DNA from 4 places in the Pseudomonas sp. SYWMCR5 genome. Region 2 is predicted to be linked to each of the others. Evidence: riboswitches for the same ligand, from Rfam matches in the RefSeq annotation. Region 2 holds a riboswitch; each other region holds the start of a gene.
The links. Region 2 has a riboswitch for cobalamin ahead of AC2CGW_RS09390 (TonB-dependent receptor). Riboswitches for the same ligand answer to the same signal wherever they lie in the genome.

Region 1: linked by a shared signal. The riboswitch ahead of cobO (cob(I)yrinic acid a,c-diamide adenosyltransferase) and the one ahead of AC2CGW_RS09390 (TonB-dependent receptor) in region 2 are both predicted to bind cobalamin.
Region 3: linked by a shared signal. The riboswitch ahead of cobW (cobalamin biosynthesis protein CobW) and the one ahead of AC2CGW_RS09390 (TonB-dependent receptor) in region 2 are both predicted to bind cobalamin.
Region 4: linked by a shared signal. The riboswitch ahead of AC2CGW_RS08400 (ABC transporter ATP-binding protein) and the one ahead of AC2CGW_RS09390 (TonB-dependent receptor) in region 2 are both predicted to bind cobalamin.

The regions. Positions count from the first base shown of each region.
Region 1 covers NZ_JBXUNH010000001.1:579,818-586,979, reverse strand. The annotation lists gene choX (choline ABC transporter substrate-binding protein) at 1-380, opposite strand, end outside; gene hda (DnaA regulatory inactivator Hda) at 703-1,407, shown strand; gene AC2CGW_RS02645 (C40 family peptidase) at 1,533-2,174, shown strand; gene AC2CGW_RS02640 (C40 family peptidase) at 2,310-2,846, shown strand; gene AC2CGW_RS02635 (hypothetical protein) at 2,882-3,460, opposite strand; cobalamin riboswitch at 3,597-3,816, shown strand; gene cobO (cob(I)yrinic acid a,c-diamide adenosyltransferase) at 3,961-4,572, shown strand; gene AC2CGW_RS02625 (cobyrinic acid a,c-diamide synthase CobB) at 4,569-5,867, shown strand; gene bluB (5,6-dimethylbenzimidazole synthase) at 5,864-6,514, shown strand; gene cbiB (adenosylcobinamide-phosphate synthase CbiB) at 6,511-7,162, shown strand, end outside.
Region 2 covers NZ_JBXUNH010000002.1:781,009-788,170, forward strand. The annotation lists gene AC2CGW_RS09375 (carboxymuconolactone decarboxylase family protein) at 95-439, shown strand; gene AC2CGW_RS09380 (GNAT family N-acetyltransferase) at 518-1,087, shown strand; gene AC2CGW_RS09385 (outer membrane beta-barrel protein) at 1,173-1,919, opposite strand; cobalamin riboswitch at 2,083-2,285, shown strand; gene AC2CGW_RS09390 (TonB-dependent receptor) at 2,399-4,525, shown strand; gene AC2CGW_RS09395 (acetyltransferase domain-containing protein) at 4,721-5,872, shown strand; gene AC2CGW_RS09400 (hypothetical protein) at 5,928-6,083, shown strand; gene AC2CGW_RS09405 (hypothetical protein) at 6,102-6,440, opposite strand; gene AC2CGW_RS09410 (hypothetical protein) at 6,619-7,098, shown strand.
Region 3 covers NZ_JBXUNH010000002.1:930,427-937,588, forward strand. The annotation lists gene cobN (cobaltochelatase subunit CobN) at 1-2,192, opposite strand, end outside; gene cobW (cobalamin biosynthesis protein CobW) at 2,196-3,263, opposite strand; cobalamin riboswitch at 3,363-3,560, opposite strand; gene AC2CGW_RS10065 (LysR substrate-binding domain-containing protein) at 3,606-4,487, opposite strand; gene AC2CGW_RS10070 (ankyrin repeat domain-containing protein) at 4,651-5,298, shown strand; gene pobA (4-hydroxybenzoate 3-monooxygenase) at 5,439-6,623, opposite strand; gene AC2CGW_RS10080 (helix-turn-helix domain-containing protein) at 6,789-7,162, shown strand, end outside.
Region 4 covers NZ_JBXUNH010000002.1:541,101-548,262, reverse strand. The annotation lists gene ptrR (putrescine utilization regulator PtrR) at 1-498, shown strand, start outside; gene AC2CGW_RS08415 (acyloxyacyl hydrolase) at 729-1,250, shown strand; gene AC2CGW_RS08410 (FecCD family ABC transporter permease) at 1,373-2,395, opposite strand; gene AC2CGW_RS08405 (ABC transporter substrate-binding protein) at 2,395-3,363, opposite strand; gene AC2CGW_RS08400 (ABC transporter ATP-binding protein) at 3,360-4,136, opposite strand; cobalamin riboswitch at 4,249-4,454, opposite strand; gene paaZ (phenylacetic acid degradation bifunctional protein PaaZ) at 4,537-6,588, opposite strand; gene AC2CGW_RS08390 (OprD family porin) at 6,613-7,162, opposite strand, start outside.

The sequences.
Region 1 (7,162 bases), on a different contig from region 2:
CCTGCGTCGTAGGCGTAGGCAGGCACGGCATAGGTGGACTGAGCATCGGCGAGGGTGGCGGGGCTGATCACGTCGATCTGCTGTTTGTCCAGGAAGGGCTTGGCCACCGATTGCATGGTCGGCTGCCAGTAACCGAGGAACACATCGAGGCGTTTTTCCGCCATGCCGGCCAGGACGATCTGCTGCGAGGCGCTGGTCTGCTTGACCTTGTAGCCCAGACTGTCGAGCAGGGCTTCGGCGACGGCGCTGCTGGCGACGACATCGGTCCAGTTCACCGAGCCCATGCGCACATTCTGGCAAGCGGCGGGCTCTGCGGCCCAGCTGGCTGCGCTGATACTCAGGAGTGTGGCGCAGGTGGCCGCCTTGATCGATCGCTGCATGACTTTTCCCCTCACGAGACGGTGATTATCGTTGTTATGTCATGACGCCCCGCGCGGCGGTGGCTGCCGCTCAGGTTATGAGTCGGCCGAGCGGAAAAATCGCACCCAGGCGACCTGCTTTTGCACCCAGGCGACTTCGAGTTTGGCACGCTACCGGATGAGGCGCTTGGCCGGGACGCTGTTCTGGTTGTTCAAAAATCACGCAACCCGTTGATTTTGCTTGCGCTATTCCCCTCCCTGATTGTGCCGCCCGCGTTGCGGGTATAGACTTTGCAAACTCTTCACCAAAGGCCCCCTTTGGTCCTCGCGACCGCCCGCCAGCATGAAACCGATCCAGTTGCCCCTGGGTGTGCGCCTGCGCGATGACGCCACCTTCATCAACTACTATCCGGGTGCCAACGCCGCGGCGCTGGGCTATGTCGAGCGGCTGTGCGAAGCCGACGCCGGCTGGACCGAGAGCCTCATCTATCTATGGGGTAAGCAGGGCGCGGGGCGTACTCACCTGCTGCAGGCCGCCACCCACCGTTTCCAGCAACTGGGCGAACCCGCTGTCTACCTGCCGTTGGCGCAATTGCTCGACCGTGGCGTGGAGCTGCTCGATCATCTGGAGCAGTACGAGCTGGTGTGCATCGACGACCTGCACGTGATTGCCGGCAAGGCCGACTGGGAAGAGGCGATGTTCCATCTGTTCAATCGCCTGCGAGACAGCGGCCGGCGCTTGCTGCTGGCGGCATCGAGTTCGCCGCGGGAGCTGCCGATCAAGCTTGCCGACCTCAAGTCACGGCTTACGCTGGCACTGATTTTCCAGATGCGTGGCCTGTCCGACGAAGACAAGCTGCGCGCCTTGCAACTGCGGGCCTCGCGCCGTGGCCTGCACCTGACCGATGAGGTCGGGCACTTCATTCTCACCCGTGGCACGCGCAGCATGAGCGCACTGTTCGATCTGCTCGAGCGCCTCGACCAGGCCTCGCTGCAGGCCCAGCGCAAATTGACCATTCCCTTCCTCAAGGAAACCCTCGGCTGGTAACCCTGAAAACACCGGGCCAGAGCGGCAAAACGCAAAAGTCACATTTTTTTCGATAAAATTTGCAAATAGGTCCGATAGAAGGCATAGTTTCCCCCTTCTAAAGGATTACAGACACGGTCGTGCCCATGCTCAAGCGCTTCGCACCCCTCGTGCCACTCGCACTCGTGACCCTGCTTTTTGGCTGCGCGGCCCAAGGCCCGATTTCCCAGCCCCAGGATCACCCATCGGTCACCGCGCAAACCGCGGTCAAGGCCAAGGCGTCGCATTCGTCGGTATTCGATGAAGAAGACCTCGCCACCGATGAAGACCTCCAAGCCTTCTCCAGCAACAGCAAGCCCTACCAGCTGCCCGTCCTTGCAGACAGCATCCTGGAGCGCGGCATGTCGCTGATCGGCACCCGTTATCGTTTCGGCGGTACTTCCGAGCAGTCCGGCTTCGATTGCAGCGGCTTCATCGGCTACCTGTTCCGCGAAGAGGCCGGCATGAACCTGCCGCGCTCGACCCGCGAGATGATCAACGTCGACGCACCCAAGGTCGCACGCAACAAGCTCAAGCCAGGTGACCTGCTGTTCTTCAGCACCAATGGCCGTGGCCGTGTCAGCCATGCCGGCATCTACCTGGGCGACAACCAGTTCATCCACTCCAGCAGCCGCCGCAGCGGTGGTGTGCGCATCGATAACCTCGGTGACCGCTACTGGAGCAAGACCTTCATCGAAGCCAAGCGTGCCCTGGCCATGGCGCCGACCACTACCCTGTCGCGCAACTGATATCAAAATGCTGTATCCTCGCACGGCGGCGTAGCTGAAAAGCTAGCCGCCGTGCGCATTTACGAATAGCGTCTAATCTAAATCCTTAACTCTTTTTTCGGCTGCGGCCGATTGGTCTCAGACAGGTTCTGACCCATGGCGATGATGACGCGCTTCGCATTCCTCTCCCTGGTGGCACTGCTTGCCGCCTGTTCCAGCCGTGCTCCGGCCCCGGCACCCGTGGCCAAGCCGCAGGTTACCTTCATTGACCAGCCTTCCTCGTCGCCCGTGGCTGACGACGTGCTGATCCGTGCCATCGGTCTGGTCGGCACCCCGTATCGCTGGGGCGGCAACACGCCGGACTCGGGCTTCGATTGCAGTGGCCTGATCGGTTATGTGTACCGCGATGCGGCGAACATCAGCCTGCCACGCTCGACCCGCGAGATGATCGTCATGCGTGCGCCGACCGTGAGCATCAACGCGCTGCAGTCCGGTGACCTAGTGTTCTTCGCCACCGGCGGTGGTTCGCAGGTAAGCCATGCCGGGATCTACGTGGGTGAGGGGCGCTTCGTGCATGCGCCGTCCACCGGCGGTACGGTGCGGCTGGACTACCTGTCGAACAGCTACTGGTCCAAGGCCTACCTGCAGGCCAAGCGGGTGTTGACGCCGGGGCATCTGGCGCAGAATCCCTGAGATCGTCGGGGCTGCACAGCAGCCCCGACGTACATTCAAGCCTGCTTGAGCAGCAGCGCCACCCCCGGATGGTATTGCCCCGACTCGTTATGCAGCTTGCGGTACGCATACGGGAAGTACCAGGCAATCGCACAGGCCGTGTGCTTGTTCAGGTCATCGACCAGATCCTGCAGTTCCTCGGGGCTTGCATTCTGCCCCGCCTTCCACGGGCTGACGAACAGCGCCCCGGCCTTGAGCTGGCTGGGATAGGCTGCCAGCCGCGCCAACGTCGCCGCCTCCTGCAGGGCCCCCGCCAGATCCAGGCGGGCGATCTTCGGCCAGCGCTGTTCAGTGTGCAGATGAATGGAGTGTTCGGCACCGGCAATCGACAGATCGCAGCGCCCTTCTCGCTCACCTTCGTCACGCTGCTTCTTGCTCTGATAGTGCTGCAGCGCCACCAGCTCGGCCTGCCAGGCCGCCGCGGCGAGAATACCGGCATTGGCCTGGGCACCATGCCAGTAGGGCGCGTCGCCGTCGCCGTGGATCTGGTTGAAACGGTCGATGCAGTCGATCCAGCGCTCCAGGGCCGGGCGCAGGAACTCCAGGTGCGGGTTGTTGATGATCAAGCCTTGCATGCCGCGCTCTCCTTTTATTATGGTCGCGTACAGCCGGTGATGGCTGTGTGATATCACTGCTTCAATAGTGAGACAAGCATCCAGATCAACCGTTCATCGTCCGCGTTTAATTGACGCTCCCGGTGCAACCCTCTAACCTTCGCGGCGTGTTTCAGGTGCTCTGCGGATCAGCTCCGGCAGGGTGAAACTGGGAAGCCGGTGGGCGCCAGCAGGGCGCGAATCCGGCGCTGCCCCCGCAACGGTAGGTGAGTCAAGGCCGCGCAAGGCCACTGGGTGTCCACACCCGGGAAGGCGCGCGGTTTCGGGCCAAGGCCCGGCTCACGAGCCCGGAGACCGGCCTGTCACTGCCAACGGCATCACGGAGGGTGATGCGCGCTGCCCCGTGGTGTCGCCACGGCTTTTGCGCGCTCCCTTCGCCTGCCTGCCTTGTTTTCTGTCGTTGCCTGGTGCCCGCCCGCGAGTGCCCGACCGGTGCGTCGACAGCTTGCGGAGAACCCCTGATGAGCGAATCCACCGAACGCGACGAACGCCACTTGGCGCGCATGCAGCGCAAAAAAGCGATCATCGACGAACGTATCGCCAACTCCCCCAACGAATGTGGCCTGCTGCTGGTGCTCACGGGCAATGGCAAGGGCAAGAGCAGCTCGGCCTTCGGCATGCTCGCCCGCGCGCTGGGGCATGGCATGCAGTGCGGGGTGGTGCAGTTCATCAAGGGTCGCAACAGCACTGGCGAAGAGCTGTTCTTCCGCCGCTTCCCCAATGAAGTGCGCTACCACGTGATGGGCGAGGGCTTCACCTGGGAAACCCAGGACCGCCAGCGCGACATCGCGGCTGCAGAAGCGGCCTGGGCGGTCTCCCGCCAGTTGCTGCAGGACCCGTCGGTGCAGTTCGTGGTGCTCGACGAGCTGAATATCGCCCTCAAGCACGGCTACCTCGACCTCGACCAGGTGCTCTCGGACATCCAGGCCCGTCCACCGATGCAGCACGTCATCGTCACGGGCCGCGCCGCCAAGCCGGAGATGATCGAGCTGGCCGACACCGTGACCGAGATGGGCATGCTCAAGCACGCCTTCCAGGCCGGTATCCGCGCACAGAAGGGCGTTGAACTGTGAGTCGAGCCACCCGTCATTGCCCAGCGGTGTTGATCGCCGCACCGGCCTCCGGCCAGGGCAAGACCACCGTCACTGCCGCCCTGGCGCGCCTGCACCGCAACCTCGGGCGCAAGGTGCGGGTGTTCAAGTGCGGGCCGGATTTTCTCGACCCGATGATCCTGGAGCGCGCCAGTGGCGCCCCGGTGTATCAGTTGGACATGTGGATGATCGGCGAGCAGGAGAGCCGCCGCCTGTTGTGGGACGCCGCCGCCGAAGCCGACCTGATCCTCATCGAGGGTGTCATGGGGCTGTTCGACGGCACGCCGTCGAGCGCTGACCTGGCGCGGCATTTCGGCGTGCCGGTGCTGGCGGTGATCGATGGCACTGCCATGGCCCAGACCTTCGGGGCCCTGGCCCTGGGGCTGGCGCGCTACCAGCCCGACCTGCCATTCGCTGGCGTGCTGGCCAACCGGGTCGGCAGCCTGCGTCATGCGCAACTGCTCGAAGGCAGCCTGACCGAAGGCTTGCGCTGGTATGGCGGGTTGTCTCGCGAGCGCGGCATCGAATTGCCCAGCCGTCACCTCGGGCTGGTCCAGGCCAGTGAGCTGAACGATCTGGATGCACGCCTGGACGCCGCCGCCGAGGCCTTGGGCGCCAGCTGCGATGCTGCCTTGCCGCCACCGGTGGCCTTTGTCGAGCCACAAACCGTGCACTCGGCCGCAAGCCTGGCCGGTGTGCGCATCGGTGTGGCCCGCGACGAGGCCTTCGCCTTCCTCTATGGCGCCAATCTCGACCTGCTGCGCGATCACGGCGCGGAGCTGGTGTTTTTCTCCCCGTTGCATGATCGCCACCTGCCTGTGGTCGACAGCCTGTATTTGCCTGGCGGCTACCCCGAACTGCATCACCACGCCCTGGCGGCCAACGCGCCGATGCGCGAGGCGATCCGCGGCCATCATGCCGAAGGCAAACCCTTGTTGGCCGAATGCGGCGGCATGCTCTATCTGCTCGATGCCTTGACCGACGTTGCGGGCGAGCGCGCCGAGCTGCTGGGACTGTTGCCCGGCGAAGCCGTGATGCAGAAGCGCCTCGCCGCCTTGGCGCTGCAGGCTGTCGAGTTGCCTGAAGGCACCCTGCGTGGCCATACCTATCACCACTCCCTGACCACCACCGAGCTTGTGCCCATCGCCCGTGGCCTGAGCCCCAATGGCGGACGTGGCAACGAGGCGGTCTATCGTCTGGGGCGCTTGACGGCGTCCTACGTGCACTTCTATTTCCCTTCCAACCCCGAAGCGGCGGTGGCGCTGTTGCGACCATGAACGAACACGCTTTCAGCGAGGCCGAGCGCGCTGCGGTCTACCGCGCGATCGGCGAGCGTCGCGACATGCGCCACTTCATCGGCGGCGACGTGGCGCCTGCGCTGCTTGCCCGGCTGCTGGCCGCCGCGCACCAGGCGCCCAGCGTCGGGTTGATGCAGCCCTGGCGCTTCATTCGGATCAGCCAGCGCGATCTGCGCTTGCGCATCCAGGCGCTGGTGGAGGAAGAGCGGATTCGCACCGCCGAGGCCCTCGGTGAGCGCTCCGATGCATTCATGAAGCTCAAGGTCGAAGGCATCGGCGAGTGCGCCGAGGTGCTGGTTGCCGCCTTGATGGACAAGCGCGAGCCGCACATCTTCGGCCGCCGCACCCTGCCGGAAATGGACCTGGCGTCGATGGCCTGCGCGATCCAGAACCTCTGGCTGGCCGCACGCGCCGAGGGGCTGGGGATGGGCTGGGTGTCGTTGTTCGACCCGCAGGCGCTGGGCGAGCTGCTGGGCATGCCGACTGGGGCCAAGCCGGTGGCGGTGTTGTGCCTGGGGCCGGTGGCGAAATTTTACGAAGCGCCCATGCTGGTGCTGGAAGACTGGGCGCGTGAGCGGCCGCTGAGCGAGATGCTCTACGAGAACCAATGGGGAGAGCGGCCATGAGCATCGCCTTGCTGACCGTGGCCGGTGTGGCGCTGGATGCGCTGTTGGGGGAGCCGCAGCGGCGTCATCCTCTGGTGGCTTTCGGCAACTTCGCCGGGCGTCTGGAGCAGCGCTTGAATGCCGGTGGCCGTGGCTGGCGCAGCCACGGCGTCAGTGCCTGGTTCCTGGCCGTGGTGCCCTTGACCCTGCTGGCGCTGATCCTGTCGTGGCTGCCCTACATCGGTTGGCTGGTGGACGCCCTGGCGCTGTATTGCGCGCTGGGCATGCGCAGCCTGGGCGAGCATGTATTGCCCGTGGCCCAGGCCCTGCGCCAAGGGGATCTGGATGAAGCACGGCGACGGGTAGGCTATCTGGTCAGCCGCGAGACCCGCGAGCTCGACGAGGCTGCCGTGGCCCGCGCCGCCACCGAGTCGGTGCTGGAGAATGGCAGCGATGCGGTGTTCGCCGCGCTGTTCTGGTTCGTCGTGGCCGGTGCGCCGGGCGTGGTGCTGTATCGCCTGAGCAATACCCTGGATGCCATGTGGGGCTATCGCAATGAGCGCTTCGAGCGCTTTGGCTGGGCTGCGGCGCGCATCGACGATGTGCTCAACTTCCTGCCGGCCAGGCTGGTGGCACTGACCTACGCGTTGCTGGGCAAGACCCGCCTGG
Region 2 (7,162 bases):
GCGGCCTCCTAGCCCCTCGGCGAAGAGGCCCGCCCTTCCCCCCATCTTCGACTAGCCTGAAAGCTCCTGTTGCCAACCTGACAAGGTGAAGACGATGAGCATGATGGACTGGGACGCCTACCGTAAGCAGTTGATGGCCGGCATCGGCGATCTCAAGCAGCTTTCCCCCGACACCGTGGCCGGCTACGCCACCGCCAGCGCTGCCGGCGCCAAGACCAACCACCTCGACGCCAAGACCCGCGAGCTGATTTCCCTGGCCGTGGCAGTGACCACCCGCTGCGACGGCTGCATCGCCGTGCACTCGCAGCAGGCGGTCAAGCACGGTGCCACCCGCGAGGAAATCGCAGAAGCCCTGGGCGTGGCCGTGGCCATGAACGCGGGCGCTGCCCTGGTGTATTCGGCACGGGCGCTGGATGCGGTCGGCAAGGCCGGCAGTTGAGGCGCTCGGGCGCCGCAGCACTTGCATGACGGCGCCCATACACCCAGACTTGCCGGCCCAGCCCGAGCAGGAACCGACATGATCCACATTCGCCCCATGACCCCGGAAGACTTCGAACGTTTCTGGCCGACCTTCCAGGCCATCGTCCAGGCGCGCGAGACCTACGCATACGACCCGCAGATGTCGCAGGAGCAGGCGCGCACGCTGTGGCTGGAGTTTCCGTTGCACACCCTGGTGGCCGAAGAGGATGGCGAGCTGCTCGGTTCCTACTACCTCAAGGCCAATGCCGCAGGCCCGGGCGCGCACGTGGGCAATTGCGGATACATGGTCACACCCCGTTCACGCGGACGTGGCGTGGCACGGCTGATGTGCGAGCACTCGCAGAAGCTGGCGCGCCAGGAGGGTTTTCTGGCCTTGCAGTTCAATTCGGTAGTGGCGAGCAACGAGGTGGCCGTGGCGCTGTGGCATAAGCTCGGTTTCGAGACCGTCGGGCGCCTGCCCAAGGCATTTCGTCATGCAGCACTGGGGCTGGTGGACTGCCTGGTGATGTACAAGTGGCTGGCCGATGAGCCAGTGACCGAGAAACCGGCGCTGCTGATCGGACGCAAGAACATCGAGGCGCGGGTGTCGCGGCGCCGGGGCCGCTAGGCGCCCTTGAGCCTGCAGGGGCAGCCTCGTGCCGCAACCGCGGCACGAGGCTGCCCTTACAAACGGCGTACAACCATAGAAGGCGTCAGAACGCCAGGCCGACCTTCACACCAAACTCGTCACGCTTGAGCTTGTTGTTGTCGGCAACCGGCGAGTCCTCGTCGATCTTGTACTCGGTACGGGTGTAGTACACGCCGGCCTGGATCGGCATGCCGCCCTGCTGGTTCATCAGCAGTGTGACTTCGGCATACGGGTTGGTGCGGTCCTTCATGTCGACACTGTCGCTGCCAAAGTCGTCGACCTTCAGGCGTGCACGGCCATCGATGGTATGACGGGCGCCGACCTCGACACGCAGGGTCGAGGCGTCGAACTGGTGGTTGTAACCCAGCGCCGCCTTGGCGAACGGCGACTTGTAGGTCAGCTTGGTATCCAGGTCGTTGATCTCGGGCTCGAAACGGGTCCAGCTGTAGCCACCACCGACGATCACATCGACGAAGTTGCGCGCATCCAGCGCGGCACGCCAGCCAAGGTCGAGGTCGGCTTGTGCCTCCTTGAGCTTGTTGTCGTTCTTCTTGCCGTACTTGGCTTCGGCACCGATCTGGTAGATGAAGCCGGACTCGGCCGTCATCTTGTTGCCGAAGTTGGCGAACACACCGCCTTGGCCCAGGTGCTCCTTGTCGGAGTCGCCGCCGCCTTCGAACTTGAACTTGTCGTAGGAACCGAGCAGGCCGAAGGTGAACAGGGGCTCGGTGCTGGGAGCTGCCATCGCTGCCAGCGGCGCGCCGAGGAGAGCCAGGGCGCAAGTGTGACGCAGCAGTTTTCCAGTGAACATTCGCAAAAGTCTCCATGACGTTGAATAAAAAAGGGCGAACGAGCGGTTCGAGACAACGTCAGTAGGAAAAGTTCGAAAAAAATCCAATAAAAACGCGCAACCCTGCAACCCATCACGTTTTTTCGCCCATCCAAACGATTGACTCCCTCTGCGTTCGATGATCAGATGCGCGCCAGTTTCAGGTGTCCTGCGCCGCCGTGCGCAGGGTGAAACGGGAAGCCGGTGCGTCTTTGCAGACAAGTCCGGCGCTGCCCCCGCAACGGTAAGCGAGCGAATCCTTCGACACACCACTGTGCTCATGCATGGGAAGGTGAAGGCTTCACGACCCTCGCAAGCCCGGAGACCGGCCTGACGCTTCTGTTGGCAAACCCGCGGTGGGCGGGCGCAGGCCGGTGTTCGCGTGCGCGCCTGCGTGCGTGTCTGCTCGTCTTTGCGTTGTTTCCACCGGGATCCATTCATTCCTGAACCCCTGGAACGACATGTCCCGACACTTCAAGCTTCACACCCTGGCCGCCTGCATGGCCGTGTCCCTGCCGGCGCTGGCCGAGCAGCCGCAAGGCAAGGTCCTCGACCTGCCCTCGACGGCGATCACCGAGACCCGCGACGAACAGATCGTCGACCTGGCAACCCCTACCCAAGCCGGTTCGCGCCTGAACCTCAGCGCCCTGGAAACCCCGGCCAGCACCACCAGCATCACCGCCGAGCAGATCCAGCAGCGCGCCAACCTCACGGTGCAGGATGCAGTGACCCGCTCGCCCGGCATCACCTCCGTCGGCACCCCGGGCAACGGCAACACTGCGCTCTCCGCCCGTGGTTTCAGCGGACACTCTTCGGTGATGACCTTGTTCGACGGTTCGCGCCTGTACACCGGCGCTGGCACCCAGACCTTTCCGGTGGACCCGTGGATGGTCGAGCGCATCGACGTGATCCGAGGCCCCGCCTCGGTACTTTATGGCGAAGGGGCCACGGGCGCGGTGATCAACGTGATCCCGAAAAAGCCCTTCGACGGCGAGATCCGCAATCACCTGCGCCTGGGCTATGGCTCATGGGATCGCCAGCAACTGGGCCTGGACAGCGGCGGCAGCCTGAGCGAACGCCTGAGCTACCGCCTGACCCTGAACAAGCAGGAAGGCAATGGCTGGGTCGACCGCACCGACTCTCGCAGCCTGGCCTTGAGTGCTGCGTTGCGCTTCGATGCCACCGACGACCTTAGCTTCACGTTGGCCCATGAACGTGGCGACGCACAGCCATCGAACTACTTCGGCACGCCGCTGATCGACGGCCACCTGCGCGACAGCCTGCGCAAGAAGAACTACAACATCCAGAACGACGTGCAGCGCTACCATGACGAATGGACCCGCTTCAACACCGACTGGACCCTCAGCGACAGCGTCACTGCCAGCAACCAGCTGTACTACATCAAGAGCCGCCGGCATTGGCGCAATGCCGAGGACTACACCTGGGATCCGAGCCGCGAGCAGCTGGAGCGCGCGAGCTACCTGGAGATCAAGCACAACCAGGAGCAGATCGGCGACCGCCAGAGCTTCACCATCGATCACTCGTTGTTCGGGCTGAACAGCAAGACCGTGCTCGGCGCGGAGTACAACAAGATCCGCTTCAATGTCGACAGCAACTCGCCGTACAGCGATCTCGGCGGCGACTACGTCGATCCCTGGAATCCGGCACCGGGCTGGTTCCACAGTCGGAACGTCACACGTGCGCAGACCCTCTCGACGACCCACACCTTCGCCCTGTTCGCCGAGAACCGCACCCAACTGACCGATCGCCTGTCGCTGGTGACCGGTATCCGCCGCGACCAGAACCACATTGACCGTGACAACCTGACCAACGACACTCGCGTCGACCGCAGCCTGCAAGGCGGGAACTGGCGCGCCGGCCTGGTGTTCGCGGTAACCGACAACCTGTCGCTGTACGGCCAGTACTCCACCAGCGAAGACGGCGTGAACAACCTCATCAGCCTCAGCCCGAGCCAGATCAACTACGACCTGACCGAATCGAAGCAGACCGAGCTGGGGCTCAAGCAGCGCTTCTGGGATGGGCGCGGTGAATGGACCCTGGCCGCCTATCACATCGTCAAGAAGAAGCTGTTGGTCGACAACCCGATCAGCCATGAGAAACAACAGGCAGGCCAGCAGACCTCCGACGGCCTGGAAGCCGCGCTGGAGCTGGATCTGGGCCACCAATGGCAGGTATCGGCAAACGCCTCGGTGGTCCGCGCCAAGTACGATGATTTCGACGAGATCGTCGGCAGCATCGCCCAGGACCGCGCCGGCAACCGCCCCGTCAACGTCCCGCGCCGTACCGCCAACCTCTGGCTCAACAAAGGCTTCGGCCAGACCGTCGACGCCGGCATTGGCCTGCGCTACGTCGACCAGCGCTATGCCGACACCGCCAACGCCTACAGCGTCCCTGGCTACACCGTGGTCGATGCCAATCTCGGCTGGCAGGTACTGCCCGACGTACGCCTTGGCCTGCAGTTGAACAACCTGTTCAACCGCGACTACGTGGTTGCCGCGCACAGTGGCGAACAATGGCTGCTGGGCGCGCCGCGCTCGTACTTCGCGACGGTGGACTACAGCTTCTGATGCCGTAGGCCTCGCCGGCCCTATCGCGGGACCAGCCCGCTCCCTCAGGTAATCACCCTCCTGAAGACTGGTGGAGCACCCGTGGGAGCGGCGGTTCGCCGCTGCGACCTGTCCCGCGATAGGGCCATCAACATCACCACAACAACAAAGATATAAGATAACATTCCAAATCTTACTCAACTCTGTCCCAGACCCATGCCATCCACACCACCCTCTCCCCGCCTGCACAGCATCGACGCCCTGCGCGGCCTGGTCATCCTGTTCATGCTGCTGGACCACGTGCGCGAAACCTTCTTCCTGCATCGTCAGGTCAGCGACCCGATGACCATCGACACCACCGAGCCCGCCCTGTTCGCCAGCCGCGCCCTCGCCCACCTGTGCGCCCCGGTGTTCGTCATGCTGACCGGGCTGAGCGCCTGGCTCTACGGCGAAAAACACCAGGGCCGTGGCGATGTCTCGGCGTTCCTGCTCAAGCGCGGCCTGTTTCTCGTGGTGCTGGAGTTCACCCTGGTCAACTTCGCCTGGACCTTCCAACTGCCGCCCAGCGTGATCTACCTGCAAGTGATCTGGGCCATCGGCCTGAGCATGATCGTGCTGTCGCTGCTGGTGTGGCTGCCGCGCCCGCTGTTGATGGCGCTGGGTATGGCCATCATCGCTGGCCACAACCTGCTCGACAGCCTGCACTTCGCACCCGGCACAATGATGCACGCCCCTTGGGCGATCCTGCATGACCGCGGTTGGCTGGAGGTGTCACAGAACCTGCGGTTGCGAACCTCCTACCCGCTGCTGCCCTGGATCGGTGTGATCGCCCTGGGCTACGCCTTGGGGCCATGGTTCGCGCAAGGTAGCGATACCGCACAGCGCCAACGCCGGTTGCTGTTCGCCGGCACCGGCTCGCTGCTTGGTTTCCTGGCTCTGCGCCTGGTCAACGGCTATGGCGAGGCCCAGTGGCAGCTCTACCCTGACCTGACCCAGACCCTGATGAGCCTGCTCAACATCACCAAGTATCCACCGTCGCTGCTGTTCCTGCTGCTGACCCTGGGTGTCGGCCTGTTGCTGCTGCGCGCCTTCGAACGCGCCGACCAGGCACGCTGGATCGGCGTGCTGATCGTGTTCGGCAGCGCGCCGATGTTCTTCTACCTGCTGCACCTGTACGCGCTGAAAGTCTTCTATCTGGCCAGCGTCGGCCTGTTCGGGCACAACCAGGGCGAGTATTTCGGTTTCGATAGCGTCGGCGCACTGTGGTTGGTCGCCACATTGCTGGCGGCGGCCCTGTACTGGCCGGTGCGAAAGTTCGCCGGATTCAAGGCCCGCCGCCGAGACATTCGTTGGCTCAAGTATCTGTGAGCGAAAGCGCCCGAATCGTTTACCATCGCCCTTCCCAACGACGGAAACCCCCGAGATGAACAGGATGATTCAGTTCGTGGTGGTGGTCGTGCTCTGCACGGCCATCGGCACGCTCTGCGAACACTTTGGCGTGAACCAGTACCTCAAATGGTTGTTGATGGCGTTGCCCGCGATCGTCTGGGTGCGCTTGCGCAATCCGATGAAAAGCTGATCCCGGGCAACCCAGGGCTCAGTAGTTCGAACGGTCGTAGCCCGATCCGTCAGTTGCGCGGATGAACGCGTCGTAGTAGCTGACCAGGTTACTACCCTTTTCATAGAGGATGGTGGCAAAGTCGCTCGGTGAAATATTGCCCTGCTCCCAGAACCGATTCATGTCACCGGAAAGCAGGTACGGCAGGTAGTCTTCGTTGACAGTATCGCTGTGAAGATGCGAGCGGCCGAAGTACAGCGCCGAGATCAGGGCAATCTGATCCTCGGCCGCCAAGTTCGACAAAAATGCCTGGGCGTCTTCGGACGAGGCGAAGGGCAGTCTTGGGACGATGTCGCCAATCAGATGGTCGATATGCATGGAGGTCTCCTTGGTAGGTCCGCCCCGTATTAACCGAGTGCAGCAGGCCCCGCGTCAAAAACGCTGTGTTGAGCCTCAACGTGACACCGCAGGACGCTTGCCTAGGCCATTTCCTACACTGCCGTGCCCGCAGGCCTTGCAGTAAACTCATTCCCTCGAACCTCCAGAGCCACCCTCCATGCCTCGCCTGCCGAAACTGCTGCTGCCCTTGCTGTTGCTCACCACCCTCGCTGCCTGCGATCAGAAACCCACCCGCGAGGAGCGGATCCTGGCCAACCTGCCGCTGCAGGAAGCCTACGACCACAACATCGAGCGCATGGCCCAACTGCTGGCGATGACTCACCCGCAGGTGCCGCAGGACAAGATCAAGGAGGTGCTGCACAAGCACCTGACCGTCGAGGACCAACGCAAGGACCTGTTCAAGCTCTACAGCGAGAAGAACTTCAGCGATGCCGAGTTCGACACCATCGTGGCGGCCACCCAGGACCCGCAGAAAGCCCGGCAACTGGGTGAGAGCGAGGAAGGCAAGCGCCTGAGCGAGAAACTTACCGGTTTGATGCGTGCCACAGCGCAGGACAAGCACGTGCAGGCATTGGCTGAAGAGCGCATGCAGCAGGTAGAAGACGATCTGTCGGCGCTGAGCCCACCAGGCAGCTGACGCCGGCAACTGTACCAATCGTTTCGCCCCGTAGCTGACTGCGCACATTCCGAGTAAGGTTATT
Region 3 (7,162 bases), 150 kb from region 2:
AGTGCGCGCAGCAGGCTGGCATTGCCGCCACGGCCGTCACCACGATCGACCCGCAGCAGCGCCAGCAGCGTATCGCTGCGCAGGCGCCCTTGCGGCGACTGGCCAAAGACATGCAAGCCATCGCGAATCTGCGACTCTTTCAAGTCGCACAAGTAGGTGTCCAGGCGTGGCAGCCAGACAGCGGCATCGTCCAGTTGCCCTTCGAGCTGCAGGTCACGGTCGATATGGTTGGCCTTGACCAGTTCGAGAATGTCGCGCTGCAGCTCGCGGGCACGGCGCGGGTCGAGCAGTTGCGCCTCGTAGTATTCGTCGGCCAGCTGCTCCAGATGCCGCAGCGGCCCGTAGGTTTCGGCGCGGGTCAGTGGCGGCATCAGGTGGTCGATGATCACCGCCTGGGTGCGGCGCTTGGCCTGGGCGCCCTCACCGGGGTCGTTGACGATGAACGGGTAGATGTTCGGCAGCGGGCCGAGCAGCGCATCCGGCCAGCACTCGGCGGACAGCCCGACGCCCTTGCCGGGCAGCCACTCCAGATTGCCGTGCTTGCCGACATGGATCAGCGCATCGGCGGCAAAGCCGTTGCGCAACCAGAAATGGAACGCCAGGTAGCCATGCGGCGGCACCAGGTCCGGGTCGTGATACACCGCGCTCGGGTCTACCTGGTAGCCCCGGGCCGGCTGGATACCGACAAAGGTCAGGCCGTAGCGCAGACCGGCGATCATCATCCGGCCACTGCGGAACATCGGGTCTTGCTCAGGCGCGCCCCAGCGTTCGCGCACCGCACGCTGGTTGGCCTCGGGCAGGCAGGCGAAGGCCGCGAGGTAGTCGTCCAGAGACAGGCTCTGGGCACAGGGGCGCTGGTCGAGGTGATCCAGGTCGTTGGTCACGCCGCCGAGCAGTTCGTGAATCAGCGCCGTGCCCGTCTGCGGCAAGCCAGCAACCGGATAACCCTCGGCCTGCAGGGCATGCAGGATGTTCAGCGCGGCGCCAGGCGTGTCGAGCCCCACGCCATTGCCGATACGCCCGTCGCGGGTCGGATAGTTGGCCAGCACCAGCGCCACGCGCTTCTGGGCATTGGGCAGTCGCGCCAGCTCGACCCAGCGCCGTGCCAGCTCTGCGACGAAATCCATGCGTTCGGGGTGGGCCTTGTAGCAGACCACATCGGACTGGCTGCGCTCGCTGCGCCAGGCCAGGTCCTTGAAGCTGACCGGTCGGGTGATGATGCGCCCGTCCAGCTCCGGCAAGGCGATGTGCATGGCCAGGTCGCGCGCACCCAAGCCCTGCTCGCTGGCTTCCCAGCCGGGCTGGTTGTCCTGGGCGCAGATCGCCTGCAACACCGGCACGTCGCGGCGCAGCGGACGCAGGTTGGGCCGCTCGGGGCTGGACAAGGCAAAGCCTGTGGTGTTGATGACCACTTCGGCGCCGACCTCGTCGAGCCAGGCCTCTACCTGTTCGAGACAGGCCGCCTCCTTGAGACTGGCGACTGCGATCGGCAACGGGTTCAGCCCGGCGGCCTGCAAGCGCTGGCAAAACACATCGATGAACCCGGTGTTGGCGGCCTGCAGGTGCGAGCGGTAGAACAGGATCGGCGCCACCGGATGCTCCGGGTGCCACTCGGGGAACCAGTCTTCAAGCCCTGCACTGGGCTTGCCGGGGTGGTAGACCGTGGTGCGCGGCAGCGGCTGGGGTTCGTCCCAGGCATAGTCGCGCCCCAGCCACTGGCTGGCCAGGCAATTGAACAGGTTGGCCGCATTGGCCTTGCCGCCCTGGCGCAGGTAGTGCCAGAGCCGCTCGGCCTGTTCGGCCGGCACCGTGCCCAACTGTGTCAGCTCCGGGTCGGGGCGGTCATCGCCGGGCACCAGGATCAACTGCACGCCACGCGCGGCGAGTTCGACCAACTGCTCGACGCCATAGCGCCAGTAGCCGACACCGCCGTGCAGCGATACCAGGATCACCTTGGCATGGCGCAACACCTCATCGATGTACAGGTCGACGGAGGCGTGGTTCTGCACCTGCATGGGGTTGGCCAGGCGCAGGCTGGGGAAATCGTCCGGCAACTGCTCGGCGGTTTCGGCGAGCAGTGCCAGGTGAGAGTCACCGCTGCAGAGAATCACCAGCTCGGCGGGTGTCTGGCCGAGGTCGGCAATGCTGTCGTCCGGCACGAAGCCGCCGGGCTGGGTCCGCAGCAGGTGCATGGATCAGGCGCCCAGGGCCTGGCGCAGGCGCGCTTCCAACTGTGCCGCGTCAAGGTCCTGGCCGATCAGCACCAGGCGGGTGATGCGCGGCTCGTCGCTGCGCCAGGCGCGGTCGAAGTGCTTGTCGAAGCGCGTGCCCACACCTTGGATCAACAGGCGCATCGGCTTGCCGGGGATCGCGGCAAAGCCTTTGGCGCGCAGGATGCCGAACTCGGTGACCAGTTGCGTCAGGGCATCGAGCAGCAGGCTTTCGTCCGCTTCAGGCAGGTCGATGGAGATGGAGTCGAAGGCGTCATGATCGTGATCGTCATGATCGTCGCCGTCGTGGTGCGAATCGTGGTGGGTGCGACGACCATCGATGTGCACTTCGGACTCGGCACCCACGCCCAGCAATACATCCAGCGGCAGGCGACCGCTGCTGGCCTCGATCACCTTGACGGCCGGCGGCAGCTCCTCGGCGACTTCGGCGCGGACCTTGGCCAGGCCCTCGGCGTCGATCAGGTCAGCCTTGTTCAGCACTACCAGGTCGGCACTGGCCAGTTGGTCGGCGAACAGCTCATGCAGCGGGGATTCGTGGTCCAGGTTGGGGTCGAGCTTGCGCTGCGCGTCGACCTGGTCCGGGTAGGCGGCGAAGGTGCCGGCGGCCACGGCTGGGCTGTCGACGACGGTGATTACCGCATCGACGGTGCAGGCATTGCGGATTTCCGGCCACTGGAAGGCTTGCACCAGCGGTTTGGGCAGGGCCAGGCCGCTGGTCTCGATGAGAATGTGGTCCAGGTCGCCACGGCGAGCGACCAGCTCACGCATCACCGGGAAGAACTCTTCCTGCACGGTGCAGCACAGGCAGCCGTTGGCCAGCTCATAGACGCGGCCGTTGGCCTCTTCCTCGGTGCAGCCGATGCTGCACTGCTTGAGGATTTCGCCGTCGATACCCAGCTCGCCAAACTCGTTGACGATGACCGCGATGCGTCGCCCCTGGGCGTTGTCGAGCATGTGGCGCAGCAAGGTGGTCTTGCCCGAGCCGAGGAAGCCGGTGACGATGGTGACGGGAAGTTTGGCCAGTGTTTTCATGTGGCGATGCCCTTGGCAGCAATGGTGCGGGCATGCGGGACGAAAGCCACGACCGACCGGCCGGGCTCGCTCGCCACCGGATCACCCCGCCCGGTTGAAAGTCGAATACGTTGCGAGGCAGGTCTCCTGGCTTGCACTGCACGACCTCCAGCCGTCAGGACGACGCCTTCCCGCGCGCGGGCGCAGTGGCTGTGTCGACCCTGTTCAGTGCTTACAGTTGCGGGGGCAGCCGCGGCTTGTACCGCGTTCCCGTCTTAGCTCCGGCAGCGCCGGAGAACCTCGAAGCGGCAAGGCTACGCAGTGGTGCGCAGGTGGTCAACCGTCTGACGCTGATCGGAGCCTTCAGATGCCACCCCCGGCCAGCAACTCGGTCAGCACCTGCGCCAGGGCCTTGACCATCACATCGGCCGTTGGCCGGTGGACGATGACGATCTCGTAGCTGTCCACCTCCGGCAAACCTTGCGCCGCCCCCAGTACTCGGTGCTCGGCGGTGGCCGCGCGCGGCGGCAGCAAGCTCACGCCCATGCCATCGGCCACCGCGGCCTGGATACCGGAAAGGCTGGAGCTGGTGAAGCTGATGCGCCAGCGCCGGCCCATGCCTTCGATGGCATGGATCATGTCTTCGCGGTACAGCCCGCGCGGTGGAAAGGTGACCAAGGGCACCGGGTCAAGCTCGAAGGCCGGCATGCGCACGCTGTCGATCCATTGCAGGCGCTCGGGCCAGCAGGACACCCCCTCGCGGCTGTTGCGCCGCTGCTTGAGCAGCACCAGATCGAGTTCACCATTGTCGTAGGCCTGGCTCAGGTCGCGGCACAGGCCGCTGGTGACTTCCAGCTTGACCTGCGGGTGCAGGCGGCTGAACGCCGACAACGTATTGGTGGTTCGCCCGCCGACGAAATCTTCGGGCACGCCAAGGCGCACGGTGACGCCAACCATGGCCCCGGCCAGGGCCTCGAGCATCTGGTCGTTCAGCGCCAGCATGTGCCTGGCATAGCCAAGCAGCGTCTGCCCGGCGTCGGTGGGCAGCACGTCGCGGTTGCCACGCACCAGCAGGCGATGGCCGACCATCTCCTCGAGGCGTCGTACCTTCTGGCTGATGGTCGACTGGGTCGAATGCAGACGGGCTGCAGCCGTGGTGAAGCTGCCGCAATCGGCGACCACGACGATGGCGCGCAACAGGTCGAGATCGAACAGAGCCCTATTCGGTTTTACGCTGATGGACATGAGGGTATTCGGTTTTCAAATGATGACGCTGACTTCTAGCATGGCCCTTCGAGGCGGGCAACGTTGATGTATTCGGAAATCCACTACAGCTCATCCAGATAATTCGTTTCAGTTGCCTGCAACTTTTTCCCTAGGATGAGGCTTTGCCTCAGGAGCCCTACGCATGCGCCACACCCTCGCCGCCTGCCTGCTGGCCTTCACCTGCCTTGCCGCCCACGCCGAGACCACGTCCATGGATACCCGCCTGCTTTATGCCGCCCAGCGCGGCGATGCACCTGCCATCCGTCGCCTGCTCAAGGAACCGGTGGCGCTCGACAGCCGCGATGGCCAAGGGCGCACACCTCTGCTGGCCGCGACCCACGGCAACCACATCGACGCGGCCAAGGTGCTGATCGAGGCCGGCGCCGATGTGAACGCCAAGGACAACATCCACGACAGCCCCTACCTGTATGCCGGCGCTCGCGGCCTGAACGAGATCCTGCGCCTGACCCTGGCGCACGGCGCCGACCTCGCCAGCACCAACCGCTACGGCGGCACGGCGCTGATTCCGGCGGCGGAGCGTGGCCATGTGGAAACAGTGCAGATGCTGATCGATGCTGGCGTGGACGTGAACCACCTCAACCGGCTGCACTGGACCGCCTTGCTCGAGGCGGTGATCCTTGGCGACGGCGGTCCGCGCCATGTGGACATTGTGCGACGGCTGCTGGCGGCCGGCGCGGACCCGGCGATTGCCGACAAGGATGGCGTGACGGCGCTGGAGCATGCGCGCACGCGCGGGTATGCAGAGATGGTGGCGTTGCTGGAGCGGTGATGAACCGCTGGCCCGTGCCAAGTACGCTGCGGTGGATGGCACGGGCTACGCCCGTGTTCGCGGGACAAGTCGGGGCGCCGAACCGCCGCCCCCACAAGGGGATTGGGCGGGCCTTTAGATTTTGAGCGAGATAGTTGTTCCTACACTTCCTCGTACGGCAAACCCACATAATTCTCGGCAATGTTCACCAGGCCGGCATCGGACGACAGGAAGTACTCCCGGTCCGCCTCCTGCATCTTCTGGTCCCAGGCATCCTTGTGTTCGCCAAAATCATGCAGCAGTTGGGTCATGAACCAACTGAAACGCTCACCCTTCCACACCCGCCGCAGCGCCAGCGGTGAGTAGCGCTCCAGCAGGTCGCTGCGACCTTCGCGGTAGACCTTGACCAGGATGCGATACAGATAGTTGACGTCCGAGGCTGCCAGGTTCAGGCCCTTGGCCCCGGTCGGTGGCACGATATGCGCCGCATCCCCCACCAGGAACAGGTGCCCGTACTGCATCGGCTCGACCACCAGGCTGCGCAACGGCGCGATGCTCTTTTCCAGCGCAGGGCCTGTGACCAGGCGCGCCGCGACGTCCTCGGGCAGACGAGCCTTGAGTTCGTCCCAGAAACGCGCATCGGGCCAGTTCTCCACCCGCTCGTCCAGCGGCACCTGCAGGTAGTACCGGCTGCGGGTGGTGGAGCGCTGGCTGCACAACACGAAACCACGGTCATGATGCGCATAGATCAGCTCGTGGTTGACCGGCGGGGTATCGGCCAGCAAGCCCAGCCAACCAAACGGATAGACCCGCTCGTACTGCTTGAGCACACCCTGCGGAATGCTCTGGCGCGAAACGCCATGAAAACCGTCGCAGCCAGCGATGTAATCGCACTCGACGCGGTGCAACTGGCCGTCCTTCTCGTAGGTCACGTAGGGCCGTTCATCCTTGAGCCCGTGCGGCTGCACGTTGCTCGCGCCATACACGATCGGCGCCCCGCTCTGCTCGCGGGCCTGCATGAGGTCGCGGGTGACTTCGGTCTGGCCGTACACCATCACCGTCTTGCCACCGGTCAGAGCCTTGAGGTCCAGGCGCTGGCGACGCCCTGCCACCAGCAGTTCGACGCCTTCGTGCACCAGCCCTTCACGGTCCATGCGCGCCGATACCCCGGCCTCGCGCAGCAGGTCGACGGTGCCCTGCTCCAGCACGCCGGCGCGGATCCGGCCAAGCACGTACTCAGGGGTCTGGCGTTCGAGAATGAGCGTGTCGATGCCCGCCTTGTGCAGCAGTTGACCAAGCAGCAGGCCAGAAGGGCCGGCGCCAATGATCGCAACCTGGGTTTTCATTGTTGTTGTCTCGCCTTGTCGATGCCGTACTGGCGGCAGCCGGCATACGTTATTCGGGTTAGCCCCTGCATTTTTACTGGCGCAAAAAGCTGAAAAGGTGTCATATCCGATGAAAAATCTGCACTTTTCAAAATTCCGTGCGATCAGCGCACAGGTGTCCCGACCATGAAATCCTCCCTTCCCGGCGTACCGCTGTTCCAGCTCTATGGCGAGAACCACGCCTGGCCCGGCAGCGATCTGCTGCACTGCGAATCGATCCCGGCACGCAGCCGCCTGCACCACTGGGAGATCAAGCCGCACCAGCACGCCGAACTGTTCCAGTTGCTCTACGTGCAGCGCGGGCACGCGCTGGTGGAAATCGAAGGCCGACATAGCGAGATCCACGAGGCAGCGATCCAGGTGGTGCCACCGCTGACGGTGCATGGCTTTCGCTTCAGCGCCGACATCCAGGGCCATGTACTGACCTTCGGTACGGCGCTGGTGACCGACCTCGAGCAGCGCCTGGGTGCACCCCTGGCGGTGCTGGCATCGGCGGCATG
Region 4 (7,162 bases), 240 kb from region 2:
TCCACCGGCCCTTCGGGGACCATGCTCGAAGGGGTGCTGTCGGGGCGGCTGGTGGCAGCCTTCGTCGATGGCCCGGTGCTGCACCCGACACTGGAAGGCATGCCGGTGTTCGAGGAGGAGATGATGGTCATCGCCCCCTTGAACCACGCTCCGGTCAGCCGCGCCCAGGACGTCAACGGCGAAAGCATCTATGCCTTTCGCGCCAACTGCTCGTACCGGCATCACTTCGAGAGCTGGTTCGTCAAGGACAAGGCCGTCCCGGGCAAGATCCACGAGATGGAGTCGTACCACGGCATGCTCGCCTGTGTCAGCGCCGGTGCAGGCCTGGCCCTGATGCCGCGCAGCATGCTCGACAGCATGCCCGGCGCCAGTACCGTCAGCGCCTGGCCGTTGTCCGAGGATTTTCGTTACCTCAAGACCTGGCTGGTGTGGCGTCGCGGTACGGTGTCACGCAGCCTGAGCATGTTCATCCGCCTGCTGGAGGAGCAGGCCGGCTGAAGGGTTCAAGGCGAAAAAACCGATACCTTGCTAACTTTTTTCCTATTCGATAGTGGCAAATGACTTTCATCTTTTATCGCGGCTGACGATAATCAGAAAAGTATTACTACTTGTGACCCCAGGTGGGATGGCCTGGGGCGCAAGCGAAGAACGAGAGGCCAAGCCTCCACTTGCTGCAGGCACGCCCCACCAGGGCACCTGCCCGTGAAGACCTTCTGGAGTAGTCATTGATGAAAACCCGTCTTGCCACCTCGCTGGCCGCCGCCGTGCTGGCCCTTGCCGGCGCCAACCTGGCCCAGGCCGCGCAAATCTCTGGCGCCGTGGGCGCCACCAGTCAGGGCGACATGACCTATCGCATCGGCCTGTCGTTCGACTGGGACAAGAAGTGGCTGCAGAGCAGCACCGGTCACCTGACCGGTTACTGGGATGGCGCCTACACCTACTGGGAGGGCGGTGACTACAGCGGCGCCCACTCCCTGTCGTTCAGCCCGGTGTTTGTCTATGAGTTCGGCGATTCGGGCTACGTCCCGTTCATCGAGGCCGGTATCGGCCTGGCCGCCTTCTCCAAGACCGACGTCGGTGATCAGAAGCTGGGCTCGTCGGTCAACTTCGAAGACCGCATCGGTTTCGGCCTGAAGCTGCCGGGTCAACAGAAGATCGGCATCCGCGCCACGCATTATTCCAACGCCGGCATCAAGCAGCCGAACGACGGCATCGAGTCGTACGCGCTGTTCTACAGCGCCGGCTTCTAGGCGCTGCCTGTGCACCGTCGGTATCGGGCCGACGGTGCATCACTGGCGGGCGATCAGTACCTGCCTTGCCACCCGATGTTCGAGCAGTTGCTCATCCACCCGTCGATCCACGTCCGTGCATGTCAGGCCTTGCGCCTCAGCAAGAGGATGAAGAACAGGCCGCCGATGGCCGCCGTAGCGATGCCGATTGGCAGATCCTGCGGGGTGATCAGGGTGCGTGCGCCGACATCGACCCAGATCATGAACAGCGCCCCGAGCAAGGCGCAGGCCGGTAGCAGGCGGCGATGCTCGGCGCCCACCAGGCGACGAGCCACGTGGGGCAGCATCAGACCGACGAAACCGATGGCGCCCGACAGCGACACCAGCACACCGGTCAGCAACGCCGTACCGACGAACACCTTGGCCCGCACGCGCCGGGTGTCGAAGCCCAGGCTCACAGCGGTCTGCTCGCCACTCATCAGCGCGTTCAGCGCCCGCGCCAGGCTCATCAACAGTACGAAGCCCGCCAGCACGCAAACGGCCGGCAGCCACAACAGCGACCACTGCGCCAGGCCCAGCCCGCCGAGCATCCAGAACATCACCGAGGCGGCGGCATGCGGGTCGCCGGTGTAGAGCAGCAGGTTGGCGGCGGCCATTACCACGAACGACACCGCCACCCCGGCCAGCAGCAGGCGATCGCTCTCCAGGCGCCCACCGCGGCTGGCCACGCCGAGCACCAGCAACATACTGCCCAACGCGCCGATGAACGCGGCCAGGGGCAGGCTGAAGGCCCCGGCGAACGGGCCGAGAAACAGCACCACCAGCACTGCGCCGAACACCGCCCCGGAGCTGACCCCCAGCAGGTGCGGATCGGCCAGGGGATTGCGGGTCACCGCCTGCAGGGCGCCGCCGACCATTGCCAACCCTGCGCCGACCAGCGCCCCCAGCAACACGCGCGGTGCGCGGATCTGCCAGACGATCTGCGCCTGGCCGCGGCTCCAGTCGCCGCTTGCCCCCAGCCCCACCTGCTGCAGGACAATGCCGACCACTTTGCCCAATGCGACCTGCGCCGAGCCGAACCCCAGCGACAGCAGGCACGACAGCAGCAAGGCCAGCAGCAGCGAAACGATCAGCAGGCGATAGCCCGCAGGGCTGCGAATCGGCATCAGCGGCGGGCCTCGGCGAAGCGCTGCGGATGCAGGGCCGTGGCCAGGGTCTCGATGGCCTGGGCGTTCTCCACCGACGGTGTCACCTCCAGGTACGACAGCACCACGAAGCGCTGCTTGCGGATCGCCTCGACACTGCCCAGCGCCGGGTGGTGCAGGAGGAAGTCGCGTTTGTGCTGCCAACTGGTGGGCCCGTAGTCGACGATCACGATCACCTGCGGATCGCGTTCCACCACGCTCTCCCAGTTCACCTGGGTCCAGCTGGCGGCCACATCGCTCATGACGTTATCACCTCCTGCCGTGCTGATCAGCGCCTGCGGCATCCCCAGGCGCCCGGAAGTGGTGGGGCGGTCTTCACCGCTGTCATAGAGGAATACGCGCGGCCGTTGCTTGATCTCGGCCATCTGCGCCGCAACGCGCTCGACGCGTTGGCGGAACTGGCCAACCAGCGCAGTGGCGCGCTCGCGCACATCGAAGATCCGGCCAAGGTTGTCCAGGTCGCGGTAGAGGTCTTCGAGGCTGGCCTGGCGCTGGGGCATGATCCAGGAGCACGACTCGCTCAGTTCATACACCGGGATGTCGAAGGGCGCGAGGGTCTGTGGGGTGACCGGCCCGCCGATGCGCATGCCGTAGCTCCAGCCGGCGAGGAAGAAGTCGGCGTTGGCATCGAGCAGGTTTTCCACCGACACGTAGCGCGGCGCCAGCTCTGGCAGCCCGTCAAGTGCTTCGCGCAGGCTTGGGTCGAGGGTTTTCCAGCCGCTGATGCCGCTGTAGCCGGCCATGTGGTCGCGCAGCCCGAGGGCCAGGAGCATGCCGGTGAGATTGATGTCATGGCTGACGGCATGCTGCGGCGCATGGGTGAAGGTGACGTCGCGCTCGCAACTGCGCACGGTCAGTGGATAGTTGTCGGCCTCGGCGGCCAGGGGCAGGGCGGCCAGCAGGGCCAGGCTGGTGAGCAGCGATTTCATGCAGGGCTGATCCAGGTAATGCGTGGATGGGAGGCCAGCGGGTGGCGGTCGACCAGGGCCTGTACGCCGAACACCTCGGCCAGGCATTGCTCGGTGAGCACGTGTTCTGGCGTGCCGTGGGCGACGATGCGCCCGGCATCGATCACGTACAGCCGATCGCAGAAGGCGGCGGCCAGGTTCAGATCGTGGAAGCTGGCCAGCAGGCTCAGGCCGGTGCTGCGCAGTTGCTGCAACAGGGCCAGCTGGAAGCGTGGGTCGAGGTGGTTGGTCGGCTCGTCGAGGATCAGCAGCCGAGGTTGCTGGACCAGTGCCCGCGCCAGCAGCACGCGCTGCTTTTCGCCGCCCGACAGGCAGACGAAGGCGTCGAGGGCGCGCGGCAGCAGGTCGAGCCTGGCGAGGGTGTCGTCGATCAGGCTCGGCTCGCCGTCGCCCTCGAACCAGCCCAGATGCGGGGTGCGGCCCATGGCAACGACGTCACGCACGTTCAGGCCGAAGTCTTCGGGGAACTCCTGCAGCATCACCGCGATGCGCTGGGCGACCCAGCGTGGGTTGCGCTGCCAGATATCCTCGCCATCGAGGTGCACCTGACCGGCGCTGGGGCGATTGAAGCGGTAGGCGCAGCGCAGCAGGCTGGTCTTGCCACTGCCGTTGGGGCCGATCAGACCGACGAATTCACCGGCGCCGATCTGCAGGTCGATACCCTCCAGCAGCGGCTGCCCACCGCTGTGCGGCGACCAGTGCAGGCCTTGGATGTGCAGGGTAGGGCATGACATGGATGAACCAACCGTCGCAGGGTGAGTGATACCCGAACGGTGGAGGTGCGCGCAGCTGTCGCGGGCGCGCGGCCGCCGCGAGAACCGGCCTGCGCCCGCCCACCGCGGGAGTTGCCAACTGCTGTGACAGGCCGGTCTCCGGGCTTGCGAGGGGCATGAGGCATTCACCTTCCCATGCCGTTGGCACAGTGGTGTATCGAATGCATCGCTCGCTTACCGTTGCGGGGGCAGCGCCGGACTGCTCGCAGGAGCGAGGCACCGGCTTCCCGTTTAATCCCCGGCTCGGCGGCAGGGGACACCTGAAACAAGGGGCGCATCTGAGCATTTATGGGGTGGGGAGTCAACCGTCCCTGTCGCGGGGCACACCCGCGCCAGGGCCGACACGTCAGGCCGGCAATGATCAGCCGCGCTTGAGCACCAGCGTCAGGATGTCGTAACTGGCCACCAGTTCACCGAGCTGGTTGGTCACCTCCACATCCCAGGCCACCACCCCTTGCGGCTGCCCCAACGGGCTGGTCTTGCCCTGGTCGATCTTGCGCTTGCAGGTCAGGCGCGCCTGGATCGTGTCACCGATGCCCACCGGGTTGATGAAGCGCAGGGTGTCCAGCCCGTAGTTGGCCAGCACCGGCCCTTCACCCGGCGACACGAATAGTCCGGCCGCCGCTGACAGCACGAAGTAGCCATGGGCGATGCGCTTGCCGAACTGCGACTGCTTGGCGGCGATCTCGTCGAAATGCATGTAGAAGTGGTCGCCCGACAGGCAGCCGAAGTTCACCAGGTCCGCCTCGGTGACGGTACGTCGGTGGGTCAGCAGCGACTCGCCGATGCGCAGTTCATCGAAGTAGCGACGGAACGGGTGCACCTCGGTCTCGATCACTTCAGCGCCACGCACGTGCTCGCCAGTGATTGCCGCCAGCATGCTCGGCGAACCCTGGATCGCGGCACGCTGCAGGTAGTGCTTGACCGCCCGCAGGCCGCCGAGCTCTTCGCCGCCCCCCGCACGCCCGGGGCCGCCGTGCTTGAGCTGTGGCAGCGGCGAGCCGTGCCCGGTGGACTCCGGCGCAGCCTCGCGGTCGAGCACCAGCAGACGGCCGTGCCAGGCGGCGGCCGCGGGAATGGCCTTGGCGGCGATGGCGCGGTCGCGGGTCACCAGGGTCGCCACCAGGCTGCCCTTGCCTCGTGCGGCCAGGGCCAGGGCTTCGTCCAGGTCGTCGTAGGCCATCAGGGTGCTGACCGGGCCGAACGCCTCGATATCGTGGGCGCCGCCCTCGGCATGCGGGTCGCGTGCGTGCAGCAGGGTCGGGGCGAAGAACGCACCTTCGGCCACGCCTTCGCCCACCGGCGAAAAACCGTCGCTGGCGCCGAACAGTTGGTCGCAGCTTTGCAGCAGGCTGCGCACGCGCTCGCCGACATCACGCTGCTGGTCGTGGGAGGCCAGCGCGCCCATGCGTACGCCTTCGACCGCCGGATCGCCCACCACCACCTTGGCCAGGCGTTCGCGCAGGCGGGTGGCGACGGCATCCAGGTGCCTGGCCGGCACGATGGCGCGGCGAATGGCCGTGCACTTCTGGCCGGCCTTGGTGGTCATCTCGCGCACCACCTCCTTGATGTACAGGTCGAACTCCTCGTCGTCCGGGGTTACATCCGGCCCGAGGATGGCGCAGTTCAGCGAGTCGGCTTCAGCCGTGAAGGGCACCGAGTTGCGCACCAGGTTCGGCGTCATGCGCAGCTTGGCGGCGGTGTCGGCGGAGCCGGTGAAGGTCACCAGGTCCTGGCCCTGCAGGCGCTCGAGCAAGTCGCCGGTGCTGCCGATCACCAGTTGCAGGCTGCCGGGCGGCAGCAGGCCGGATTCGTCGATCAGGCGCACCACGGCTTCGGTCAGGTAGCTGGTGGACGTCGCGGGCTTGACGATGCACGGCATGCCGGCGAGGAAGGTCGGCGCGAACTTCTCCAGCATGCCCCAGATCGGGAAGTTGAAGGCGTTGATGTGCACCGCCACGCCTGCCCGTGGCACCAGGATATGGCTGCCGGCGAAACGCCCTTGCTTGCCCAGCGGGATGGCCGGGCCTTCGTGCAGCAGGTTGCCCGAGGGCAACTCGCGGGTGCCGATGCCGGAGTAGGAAAACAGCGTGGCATTGCCGCCTTCGATGTCGATCCAGCTGTCGGCCCGGGTCGCGCCGCTGTGGTGGGAGAGGGCGTAGAGCTGTTCCTTGCGCTCGGCCAGGTACAACGCCAGGGCCTTCAGGCGTGCGGCGCGCTGTTGAAAATCCAGGGCCATGAGCCCGGCGAGGCCCTGGCGGCGGCCGAAATCCAGCGCTTCGGCGAAGTCCGGGCGTTCTTCGTGGCTGTAGGCAAGTACTTGCCCGTCGAGGGCGCTGCGCAGGGCCTGGGCGCCGTGCTGGCCGATCCAGCGGCCGGCGATGAAACTCTGAAGGGTGTGGGCGTCAGACATGCTGTTCTCCTTTGAAGGGCGCGGTTACCACAGCGCCAGGGTGTAGCCGATGATCAGGCGGTTCTCGTCCACGGCGTTGGTCAGGCCATTGCCGGAACGGAAGGTGACGTTGCGCCAGCGCAGGCTGACGTCCTTGAACGGGCCGCTCTGGATGACGTAGGTGACGTCGGTGTCGCGCTCGCGCTCGCTGCCATTGCTGAGGGTCGCGGTTTCGGCGTGGCGACCGTCGGTATAGCGGGTCATGAAGCTCAGGCCCGGAATGCCCATCGCGACGAAGTCGTAGTCGTAGCGCACCTGCCAGGAGTCGAGACCTGCGCGGGTGAAGGTGTTGTAGGTGACCAGGTTGACGGTGTAGGGGTCGCCGCCGTTGAGAAACGGAAACGCGCTGTCGCCGGACATCTGCTGCCAGGTGGCGGTGAACTTGTGGGCCTTCACGCCCAGGGTGAACATGGCGTTGAAGTTGCGGTTGTCGATGCGCCCGGCGCGTTCGGCGCCGTCGCCGCGGCTGTCGAAGTAGCGCAGGTCGCTGCGCAGGCTCAAACCCTCGCCCAGTGGCTGGGTGTGCAGCAGGCCC